3 regions of the Dermatophilus sp. B7861-1 genome follow, and region 1 is predicted to be linked to each of the others. Evidence: riboswitches for the same ligand, from Rfam matches in the RefSeq annotation. Region 1 holds a riboswitch; each other region holds the start of a gene.
The links. Region 1 has a riboswitch for cobalamin ahead of AC2T9U_RS10775 (ABC transporter substrate-binding protein). Riboswitches for the same ligand answer to the same signal wherever they lie in the genome.
Positions count from the first base shown of each region.

Region 2: another riboswitch for cobalamin. It lies ahead of AC2T9U_RS06725 (homocysteine S-methyltransferase family protein); the one in region 1 lies ahead of AC2T9U_RS10775 (ABC transporter substrate-binding protein).
Region 3: another riboswitch for cobalamin. It lies ahead of AC2T9U_RS06635 (hypothetical protein); the one in region 1 lies ahead of AC2T9U_RS10775 (ABC transporter substrate-binding protein).

Region 1 is NZ_CM180082.1:2,442,776-2,446,806, reverse strand. It holds gene AC2T9U_RS10785 (RidA family protein) at 1-438, shown strand, start outside; gene AC2T9U_RS10780 (MBL fold metallo-hydrolase) at 522-1,235, shown strand; cobalamin riboswitch at 1,289-1,463, shown strand; partial or broken gene AC2T9U_RS10775 (ABC transporter substrate-binding protein) at 1,749-2,504, shown strand; gene AC2T9U_RS10770 (FecCD family ABC transporter permease) at 2,501-3,532, shown strand; gene AC2T9U_RS10765 (ABC transporter ATP-binding protein) at 3,529-4,031, shown strand, end outside.
Region 2 is NZ_CM180082.1:1,519,008-1,523,038, forward strand. It holds gene AC2T9U_RS06715 (VWA domain-containing protein) at 1-583, shown strand, start outside; gene AC2T9U_RS06720 (magnesium chelatase ATPase subunit I) at 605-1,615, shown strand; cobalamin riboswitch at 1,668-1,856, shown strand; gene AC2T9U_RS06725 (homocysteine S-methyltransferase family protein) at 1,989-3,038, shown strand; gene AC2T9U_RS06730 (APC family permease) at 3,211-4,031, opposite strand, start outside.
Region 3 is NZ_CM180082.1:1,497,939-1,501,969, forward strand. It holds gene AC2T9U_RS06625 (amino acid permease) at 1-539, opposite strand, end outside; gene AC2T9U_RS06630 (ABC transporter ATP-binding protein) at 753-1,433, shown strand; gene AC2T9U_RS06635 (hypothetical protein) at 1,488-2,279, opposite strand; cobalamin riboswitch at 2,313-2,444, opposite strand; gene AC2T9U_RS06640 (CPBP family intramembrane glutamic endopeptidase) at 2,752-3,786, shown strand.

The DNA.
Region 1 (4,031 bases):
ATCGGCTTAGCCTTACCTGAAGTAGCACTTCCCGTAGGTTCATACGTTCCCGCCAAAGCCGACGGACGACGTATCCACACCTCCGGCCAACTTCCTCTCGTCAATGGGGCCCTTCCCATCACAGGAAAAGTAGGTGCCGAGGTATCCGTTGAACAAGCACAAGAGCTAGCGCGAACCTGCGTGCTCAACGCCATCGCCGCAGTCAAATCAGTAGTGGGCGACCTCGACCAGGTCCAGAGCGTTGTCAAAGTTGTTGGCTTCGTCGCCAGCGACCCAACATTCACCCAACAGCCCGCCGTCATCAACGGCGCCTCCGACCTGCTCGCACAGGCCTTCGGAGACATCGGCGTGCATGCACGCAGCGCTGTTGGAGTGGCAGTCCTACCCATGGATGCCCCCGTCGAAGTCGAAATCGTCGTAGCACTACGCGAGGAATGACCCTGCTCGAACAGTCACAAAGCCCCGGAAACGGAGCACCATCACCGTTTGTGACGGTGCTGCGTGCCCCGAACCCGGGGCCCATGACACTCGAAGGAACCAACACCTACATCCTTCGCGCCCCAGGTAAAAAACACAGCATCATCATCGACCCCGGCCCCGCCGACCCCACCCACATCGCCACCATTCTCACCACCGCTACCAGCGACGAAGCCGAAATCTCTCACCTACTGCTCACACACCATCACGCAGACCACGCAGCCGCGATCCCCCTGATCGAAAAAGCCACCGGCCTACAAGCCTTATCCATCGGCACCTCCACTCTCACCGACGGGCAAACACTGCACGCCGAGGGGCTCACCCTGCACGTCATCGCCACCCCTGGCCACACAGCAGACTCCACAACCTTCCGACTTCACGAAGCACCCCTGCTATTCACCGGTGACACCATCCTGGGCCGCGGCACCACATGGCTGGACTACCCCGACGGAACCCTCACCGACTACCTACGTACACTCCATCTACTCAGCGACCTCCTGCGAGACAAAGGCGAGCACACACTCCTGCCCGGGCACGGCCCCACGCACTCCTACACCGCCCCCATCCTGGACGCTTACATCCAGCACCGCACCGCCCGCCTGCGCCAAATCCGCGCTGCACGCGATAGCGGAGCTGGCACTGACATCGAAGCCATCACCAACATCGTCTACCGCGACCAACCCGAAAGCGTCCTAGCCGCAGCACGCATCTGCGTAGCAGCTCAGCTCGACCATCTCCGCCACCATGACACCCTGTGACCTATACCCTCTGTGAGCAGCAACAAATACGACTCCGCAGCCACCAAAACCACTGCTACGCTGAGAAAGCCAGTCGCCCACGGGGCCAGGGAATCCGGTGCAAAACCGGAACTGACGCGCAGCGGTAAGGGAGACGGGCGGGGCACACACGCCACTGGAACACTCTGGGAAGGCGCCCCGCACCGAGGGACCCCAAGTCCGAATACCTGCTGGTGATCGCCCCGTCACCTGCGGGCGCGGATCGAGAATCAGGCCTCGCGACCCAGGCCCACCGGTCCCAGGAGCCACACCGTGCGCCCACACCCCCACCACATCACCGTAGCCGCCTGCATCCTCCTGCTTACCGCCTGCGCTGGCGCCCCCACCACACCCACCAACACCAGCAGCAATACCGCACCCATCACCTTGACTAACTGCGGCGAAAAAATCACCGTCACCACCCCACCACGCAGACTCGTCACCCTCAACCAAGGCGCCACCGAAACAGCACTCGCCCTTGGCCTGGCCCCCCGCATGGCAGGCACTGCCTACCTCGACGACACCATCGCCCCCACCTACAAAACCGCCTACGCAACCGTCCCCGTCCTCGCCAAGGAATACCCCAGCAAAGAACAATTCCTCGCAGCCAAACCCGATTTCGCCTACTCCGCCTACGCCAGCGCCTTCACCGACAAAGCCGTCGGCACCCGAAACGAACTCACCTCCGAAGGCATCAACACCTACACCAGCCCCTTCGGATGTCCCAAAGGCACCCCCACCGCCGAGGCCACCTTCGAAAACGGCTGGAACGAAATCGCTGAAATCGCCAAAATATTTGCCGTCACCCCCACCGCCGACGCCCTCATCACCACCCAGAAAAAACACCTCGACGAAATTCGCACCAAAGCCACCGGCAAAAACCACACCATCTTCTGGTAAGACTCCGGCGACAAAACCCCCACCGTCGGCGCCGGAGCAGGCGGCCCACACCTAATCATGAACGCCGTCGGCGCCACCAACATCTTCGACAACCTTCCCGGAGGCTGGAGCGAAGGCTCATGGGAAAAAGTCGTCGCCGCCAACCCCGACGTCATCGTCCTGGCTGACGCCAGCTGGAACACCGCCGAAAAAAAGAAAAATTACCTCACCAACGACCCGGTCCTATCCCAACTCGACGCCGTAAAAAACAACCGATTCATCACAATCCCCTTCAGCGAAAGCACACCCGGAGTCCGCCTCGTCGACGGCGCCCGCTCCATCAGCAACCAACTCGCCCAACTCGACCAGTGACCCGCTTCATCTACACCGCAGCCACCCTCACCCTCCTCCTGGCTGCCAGCAGCATCATCGTCCTAGGAATCGGATCCGTCCCCATCCCACCCACCGACGTCATCGACGTGATTGCCCGCCGCGTCCACCTCATTCACGGCGACCACGTCACCATCTTCACCGACCGAATCATCTGGGAACTACGCCTACCCCGCATCATGGCCACCATCGCCGTCGGCGCCGCCCTAGCCCAATGCGGATGCATCCTCCAAGCACTCACCGGCAACGACCTGGCCGACCCCTACCTCCTGGGCATCTCCAGCGGAGCAGCCGTCGGCGCCGTCGCTGCAATCATCCTCGGCTGGACCATCCCCGGACTACCCCCAGCAGTAGCCACCACCGTCACCGCCTTCACCGGCGCAATCGCAGCTCTAGCCCTGGTTCTGGGTCTTGCCACCGGCCGCTCCGGCGCACTCCCACCCGGACGAACCATTCTCGCCGGAATAGCCATCAGCCAACTCGCTGGCGCATTCACCTCCTTCGTCGTCATGATCTTCGGCGGCTACTCCGGAGCCCGTGAAGTCATGACCTGGATGCTTGGCTCCTTCAGCGGAATCCGCGCACCACATGCTTGGCTCATCACCATCACCACCCTGCTCGCCACCACAGCGCTCATCACCTCCGCCCCCGCCCTCGACGCCTTCGCCTTCGGAGAAACCTCCGCTCGCTCCCTAGGAATCCGCGTCGAACACACCCGCTGGGCACTCTTCACCGGATGCGCCCTACTGACCGCAACCACCGTCGCCACCGTCGGCCCCATCGGCTTCGTCGGACTGACCATCCCACACATCATGCGCCTGATCATCGGACCAACCCACCGCCGCCTGCTCCCCGCATCCGCCCTCGCAGGCGCACTCCTGCTCCTGTGGTCTGACACCGCAGCCCGCGCGCTCAACCCCGGCCAAGAAATCCCCATCGGAGTCATCACCGCCGCTATCGGAGCCCCTGTCCTCGTCGCCCTCCTGAGAAACCACGCCCGCCACTCATGAACATCACCACACGCAACCTCAGCTGGAACACTCACGGACGCGACATCGTCGCCCATCTCGACTTCACCATCCCAGCCGCCACAACCACCGCCATTGTCGGCCCTAACGGATGCGGAAAAACCACCACCCTTCACCTCCTCGCTGGCATACGCCGCCCCACCACCGGAAGCATCCACTTCAACGACGACGACGTCACCCACATGCCACCACGCCACCGCGCCCGCCTCTGCGCACTCCTGGAACAACACCCCCACACTCCTCTAGACCTCACCGTCCGACACATCGTCGAACTCGGACGCACACCACATCGCGGACGATGGCACAACCCCCACGACACCGACGCCGTCACCACCGCCATGCACACCGCAGGCATCACCCACCTCGCCGACCGAACCTGGCCCACCCTCTCCGGCGGAGAACGTCAACGCGTACAGCTGGCCCGTGCTCTGGCCCAAGAACCTCGCATCCTCCTGCTCGACGAACCCACCAACCACCTCGA
Region 2 (4,031 bases), 920 kb from region 1:
CCACCCCGGAAACTGCACCATCTTCATCGTCGACGCCAGCGGCTCCATGGGCGCCCAAAACCGCATGACCGCAGCCAAAGGCGCCATCCTCTCCCTCCTCCTCGACGCCTACCAAAAACGCAACCGCGTCGCCCTCATCACCTTCCACCACCGCAACGCCCACATCCTCCTACCCCCCACCTCCTCCATCGAACTAGCCGGACGCCTCCTGACCGACCTACCCATCGGCGGCCCCACCCCACTACCCACCGCCCTAACCACCACCAGCCGCCTCCTACACAACCTCCTACACAAAACCCCCGAACTACGCCCCCTACTCATCCTCGTCAGCGACGGCTGCGCCAACATCGACCTCGACGGCGACCCCACACCCAGCGCAATCAACCAAGCCCACCGCCTCGCCACCAACCTCGGCAAAGACCCCCGAACCCGCTGGATAGTCGTCGACACCGAAAACCCCACCACTGCCCGACTCGGCCACGCCGCCGCCCTCGCACACGCCCTCAACGCCCCCTGCCACACCATCGACGAACTCCACGCAGACGACCTCATCCACCTCGTCCGCACCCAAATCCCCCACTAACCACACCCCGCAGGAGCCCCCATGCACCGCCCCCCATACCCCTTCGCCGCCATCGTCGGACAAGACGAAATGCGCCTAGCCCTCCTCCTAGCCGTCATCTCCCCCGCACTATCCGGCGTACTCATCCGCGGCGAAAAAGGCACCGCCAAATCCACTGCCGTACGCGCCCTAGCCGAACTACTCCCCACCCACCCCGAAATCGACGGATCCCCCTTCCACCTCTCCCCCGAGGAATACCACGACCTACGCGAACATCTCGAACCCAACCTCGGTGATACACCCCCCATCAAAAACGTCCGCGTACCCGTCATCGAACTACCCATCGGCGCCACCGAAGACCGCATCACCGGCACCCTCAACCTCGAACACGCCCTCAAAGACGGAACCCGCCGCCTCGACCCAGGCCTGCTCGCCGCCGCACACCGCGGCATCCTCTACGTCGACGAAGTCAACCTCCTCGACGACCACCTCGTCGACCTACTCCTGGACTCAGCCGCAATGGGCGTCAACACCGTCGAACGCGAAGGCGTAAGCCTCTCCCACCCCGCCCGGTTCACCCTCATCGGCACCATGAACCCCGAAGAAGGAGAACTACGTCCACAATTCCTCGACCGCTTCGGCCTATGCGTCACCATCAACGGATCAACATCCATCGCCGAACGTATCCAAATCGTCGAACGCCGCCTAGCCTACGAAGACGACCCCGCAGGCTTCGTCTGCCGCTGGGAAGAAGAATCCCGCCGCCTCTCCCGCCGCATCGCCGGAGCAATGCACCGCGTCAAAGACGTCACCGTCCCCCGCGAACACCTCTACACCGTAGCTCGAACCTGCATGGAAGCAGGTGTTGACGGACACCGCGCCGACATCATGATGCTCCGCGCAGCCAAAGCACTCGCAGCCTGGCACGGACGCGGAACCATCACCGAAAACGACCTCGACGAAGCAGCCCACCTCGTCCTCCCCCACCGCATGCGCCGCCGCCCACTGGAAGCAATCGGCGAGGTCCCCACGACCACCACCAGACACTCCTAACCCCTCTCGCCGCGGTACACACCTGTCCGTTATCCGGTCGGACATGAGACGAAAAACCGCGTCACGCTTAGACTCCCGGGCACACGACGCAGAAACGGGAAGCCGGTGAAAAACCGGCACGGTCCTCGCCACTGTGATCAGGAAGCTCCGCCTCACACATGCCACTGGAGTCCCTCCGGGAAGGCTGAGGAAGAGCGTTCGACCTGAAAGTCAGGAGACCGCCTGCGCCGTCACCAATATGCCGATCCACGAGTGATGGACGGCCGCGGCGTCACCTTAAGGCATGCCCACAAACAGGCACGCCCGCGCATCGACACCTGCGGCTCATCCGCTCCCTCGTGGTGAAGCTCCAAAATTGCCGAGGAGAGCAATAATGAGTGAACAGCCCACCCTGGTCGAACGCCTCGACGCAGGCCCCGTGATCTGCGCAGAAGGATTCCTGTTCGAACTGGAACGCCGCGGATACCTCACCGCAGGCGAATTCGTACCCGAGGTAGCCCTAGAACATCCAGACGCACTACGAGCCCTGCACGTGGACTTCCAACGCGCTGGCTCTGACATCGTCGAAGCCTTCACCTACAACGGCCACCGCGAAAAAATGCGCGTCATCGGTAAAGAAGACCTACTCGAACCACTGAACCGCGCCGCACTGCAAATCGCCCGCAACGTCGCCGATGCCGTCCCCGGCAACCTCATGGCCGGCAACATCAGCAACAGCAATATCTGGGACCCCGCAGACCCCGCATCCCAAGCCGAAGTACGCGCCATGTTCACCGAAATGGTGGGCTGGGCCGTCGACGAAGGCGCCGACCTCATCATCGGTGAAACGTTCTACTACGCAGGCGAAGCACTCACCGCCCTCGAAGTAGCAAAAAGCAGCGGTCTGCCCGTAGTACTCACCATCGCACCGATGGCCGCCAATGAAATGACCGACGGCGTCGACATTGTCGAAACAGCCTGCCGCTTAGAACAAGGCGGCGCAGACGTAGTAGGACTGAACTGCTTCCGCGGACCAGAAACGATGATGCCCTGGCTACGCGCCATCCGAAAGGCAGTGACCTGCCACGTAGGGGCACTACCTATCCCCTACCGCACCTCCCAAGAAGAACCCACCTTCTTCAACCTCTCCGACGTCTCTGCCAGCGTTCCCTCGCCACACGGACGTGCTTTCCCCACCGCCCTCGACCCGCTCTACACCAACCGGTACGAGATCGAGGCGTTCGCCAAAGAAGCATTCGATCTCGGCGCCCACTACCTCGGCGTGTGCTGCGGCGCGAGCCCGATGCTGGTACGTCAGGTAGCTGAAGCCGTTGGCAAATACACCGAGGCCAGCCGATTCTCAGAGAACATGAGCAACCACTTCATGTACGGCAACAACGACCGGCTACCTGAGCACATCGTCGCACTGGGGTCGCACGCCTGACCCTGTGACGGGCTGAACGAGCCACTGCAACCGACGGCTCACCTGCAGTAATCCTGGCCAATTCCTGCATCCACGAAAGCAGAACATCACCGCCAGGCACACAGGTAAGCGGCGGTAACCGACACCCTGCCGGGTACCGCCGCTTACCTGCACAGTGCAGACAAATCAGTTATCAACCAGCCGTGCCCTCACTACCAACGCGGGCATGCCGGTAGCTGTACGTCACGTAAATAACCACACCGATCCCAAACCACACCAGGAACCGAATCCACGTCTCCAAAGACAAGTTGGTCATCAAAAACAGGCATGCCAACACCGAAATTATTGGCACAACGGGTGAGAACGGGACCCGGAAAGGCCGTTTCAGGTCTGGGCGAGTTCGCCGTAGCACCGGCACAGCCACGCTGACAACGACAAACGCAAACAGTGTTCCGATGGCGACCATGTCAGCCAGTTCCGCCAACGGAACGAAGCCGCCAAGAAGGACAACAAAAGCCGTCGTCAAAAGCGTCATCCTCGAGGGGGTGCCGTACTTGGGATGCAACCGACCAATCCACGCTGGTAGAAGTTTGTCTCGGCCCATCGCGAAACCGATCCGCCCCATCCCTACGATGTCCACCAAAATCACCGAAGTCAGGCCACAAATCGCGGCGATAGAGATCAGAACTCCAGCCCACCCCAACCCGACAGAGGTGAACGCTGCAGCCAAAGGAGCCCCTTCATCAATGCGGTTGTAGGGAACCATTCCGGTGATCACAGCGGAGACGCCCATGTACAAAATCATGCACAGTACCAACGCGCCGATCAGTCCTCGAGGCATGTCTTTGGCGGGGTTCGTGGATTCTTCAGCCATGTTCGCTACTGATTCGAACCCGGAATAGGCGAAGAAAACCACTGCCGTTGCGGTAAGCACTCCACCAATCCCGAATGCTGCAGGCTCAAAACCGAACACCCACTGCGAAAGAGGCTGCTTCAATCCTGATGCGGTGTCGG
Region 3 (4,031 bases), 940 kb from region 1:
ACCAGCAACGCCACCCCGATCAACAAGAAGGCGATCACAGCGCCCACCTTCACCAGAGCAAACCAGAACTCGAACTCACCGAAATTCTTCGCCCCGGTCAGGTTGATCAGCGTGAACAACACCATGAAAATCAACGCCAACGCCCACTGCGGAACCCCACCCCAGATACCGACAAGGATCTGCGCTGCCGCTGTCGCTTCCGCAGCGATCACAACAACCAACTGCAGCCACCACAGCCACCCCATCGCGAAACCCACCGCTGGCCCTAAAGCCCGCTCGGCATACACAGAAAACGCCCCACTGGATGGGTTCTCCGCCACCATCTCGCCAAGCATCCGCATGATGAGCATGACGACAATCCCAGCCGCGAGATAAGAAACAAGAACCGCTGGGCCTGCCGCAGTGATCCCGGCGCCCGACCCAACAAAAAGGCCTGCGCCGATAGCTGACCCCAAACTCATCATCACGAGGTGGCGGCTATTCATCGTCCCAGCCGAAGCAGACGGTGAAGCCGCAGTGGAGGGGTGTTCGCTAGACATGTGCGAAATCCTTTGCTGCAAGAGAATGCGTTAAAGGGCAGCGTAGACGCCTCGCAGCACGGTGGACACGCAAACCAAACGGGACACGGTGTGGGTTCCTGCTGCACAAACACGCACAGACACCCCCGAATGTGACCAACTATTAACAGGCGCCTCCACCACGAGACGACGTGGGACGTTGCTGCTCAACAACACTGCTGTCAATCTGAGCAAATGAGAGCGAACACCACAGCTGCCGGCGAGCTTCGCTCGATCCGCAAAACTTACGGCTCTGTCATCGCAGTCGATGATCTGTCTCTGCATGTGACACCAGGGGAAATCCTGACGCTCGTAGGCCCCAACGGTGCCGGCAAAACAACCACTATGGAAATCCTGGCCGGACTACGCAGCCCAGACTGCGGCCAAGCACTCGTCCACGGCAACATCCCCGCTACTTCTTTCAAAGCTCGGCTCCACGTAGGAATACAGCAACAAAAATCACGCCTACCTACAGGGCTGAAAGTACGAGAGGTTATCCGCTCAACTGAAGCTCTCTACCGCGACCCAGGATCGGTAGCCACGATCGTCGACCGGTTGGGGCTAAGCCCCTACCGAAACTGCCCAGTGGAGGAACTTGCGGGGCAATGGCGGCGACGCCTTGCCGTAGCGCTGGCGTGTATCGGCCGCCCTAGCCTGCTTATTTTTGATGAGCCCACCAGTGGCTTAGCTTCCGAGGATTGCAGTGACATGTGGCAGTTTTTCTGTGAGCTGCGTGATCGTGGCGCCGCGATCGTCACGTCCGCAACTGACTTCTCTGAAGCTGAAGCGTTCGCCGACCGAGGTGTTGTGCTCTCGCATGGTCGGGTAGTTGCAGCAGGGTCAGCTCCCGACATCTTCGCCGCTCTTTGTGCCTGAGGTGTTGATTGCGCGCATTGCGCGGCGCTGGTGATCTGCAGAGGCTATGGGGCGCTATTGCGCAGCGAGAGCTTCAGTGAATTGCGCGGTCCGGTCTTCGTGCGTTCGTTTGGAGCACCATGAACACAGCTGTCCGTCGGGGACGGTGTCCCAGTGGCAGCACGTGTTCCGGTCGAAGAACACCCGACTGTTAAGGCTGTCGTTGATTACCCGGAAGGTCCCGGAGCGTTGGAGCGCGGGGTGGGTGAACACCGATTCGGCTAGGTCGAGCACTTTTTCAGCGGGAAGGGTTGTTGAGGCGAACCGGAATCCGGCAGCGAGTGAGGCGGCAGCGTTTCCGCGGGCGTTTGCTATCGAGAACCGGGCGACATCGCGGAACGTGTAGGCGATGGGCATGAGGTGCTGTTCGAAAACAACATCGACTAGCGTTGTGCTGTCTGTTTCTGCGCCTTGTAGGTGGTCAATCCAGATTGCTACGGGTGAGCCGTTGTCGAATGTTGTTGCGCAGTGTTCTGCGGATACGTCTAGGACGCAGCCGGTTAGTGCCCATGCCCACGAAGTGATTGCGCACCAGCGGTGGCAGTAACGCTGGAAAACAAGAGAGGCGGCATGACGGTTGGGGGGAATACCGCGTGAAGCTGCGTGTTCTTCGATAACGGTTCGTGCCACATCCGGATCGGTCATGCTGGTTGCTGAGCGGGCCTCTGTTTCTGGCGAGGGTGTGCAGGCGACGTTCACGGATTCTCCCCAGGTCCAGGCGGGGTTAGTGCGCCCAGCTTTTTGCAGGAGATGGGTGAGGGTGGTCTCGGCTGTGTTGGGTGCGGTTTTCACGGGAGTGTGCGGCACTCTTTGTCCTCTTCGTTGTCCGTTGTATCGCGCGGAACTACAAACAGATCGGACAGTGTCGGGCTCGGTCGGGGTGGTCCGCCATACCGTTGCGCGTCAGCCCCGGGTTCGCACCGGGTTCCTGCAGACCGCCTTGGGGTGGTCACCGATCCGGATCATCATAGGGGACTGCTGTATTTCTCATATTGCTGCTACTCCCCCGGGTTGGTCGGAGAAGTGTGTGAAAAATGCGTGCACGTTTCACGGGCTGTTCGTGTTTTGCTTCGTTGGGTAAAACTTTTCTTTCATGGAATTCTGTGGGCATTTTTTTGGGGAGTGACTGTGGAACTTGCTTGCTGATTCGTTTGTGTGGGGTAAGTGCCATGGCTGGCTGGAGATGGTTTTGACACGTGGTGGATCTCATGATCAGCGGAGAGTGAAAAACTGGGTTTGACCAGCGTGGAACAGTCTGGTGGGTAGGCATTCTTAAGAGATGGAACAGCAGTCATCGACGCCTTCTGCGTCACAGTCCAGTGTGTGTGGTTCTTCACCTGTCAACGCTGGCCGCGTCCCGCAGGGTGATCTTCACCGTCTCCCGCCCGTTGGGGCGGAGTATCAACATTTATTGAATATCTCTAACCATAAGTGGTGGCGACCGTTAGTATCTTTTTCAATCATCACAGTAACCATCACTATAAGCTTTGTCGCTCTTATCTTTTTTTCTCTTCTTTTGGCGTTGATTTTTGGTGGACCAGAGGGCCTTCAAAGACAGCTGAAGACATGGGAGCCCGGGTCAAATGAGATCACATTTTTCTCTATGATTTCTTTTGATCTGGTCCTTGCGGCACTTATTCCTTGTGTTCTGATTGCCGTACGGTTTGGAAACAAGGGATGCGCTGCTTTGGTTCATTCAGTTACTGGGCGGTTCCGTTGGAGGTGGGCATTGCGTTGCATTGTTACCCTCCTCCCGGTTTGGGTTGTCTATATCGGTGTAGAGCAGTTTTTAACTGCTCCTGAGGGCAGCCACCCTGAACCGAATTTGTTGGGAATTATTTTTATCGCGATTTTTATCACGCCTCTTCAGGCAGCTGGCGAGGAGTATTTCTTCCGTGGGTGGATGATGCAAAATGTTGGTTCTTGGTTCAAGGATCCGCGGGTGGCTTTGTTTATTGCAGGAGCAGTGAGCACGGTTACTTTCGCTGTAGCTCATGGAGCAACAGATTTCTGGATTTTGGTTGATCTTGGGGGAACAGCGATTGCTTGCGTTTATCTCACGTGGCGTACGGGTGGTTTGGAAGCGGCGGTGGCACTACACACGGTGAACAACATGATTGTTGGTATCGGCTCTGGTTTAGCTGGAACGGCCAGCGCGAGCGTTGTTACTGAATCGACAACGGGGTCTTTTGTTGGCACGTTGGTTTCTGTCGCCATGAACGTGTTGGCTGTTGTTATTTTGCTGCGTTTAACTCGTAGCACTGATGTGGCCAACCGGGCGCATGAGCCATATGCCGCCCCTGCTATCCCCTGATTTAGGTAGGCGTATTAGTTATCACGAGTGCGGCTCTCCCCCATCCTTACCCCGGGAAGGAGAGCCGCACTTTTCAGTTCTCGATAGGCGCGGCACTGCAGGTCGGTTGTTTTTTCCGCGCCTTTACGCCTTTAAGCCCTGTCGTACCGAAGAGCACGGGAGCACCTACTACCGCGACATAGTTGAACAATATTGGCTCTGGTATCTGCAAGAGCCCCCACAAGAGCCACACAAAAGAAACCGCA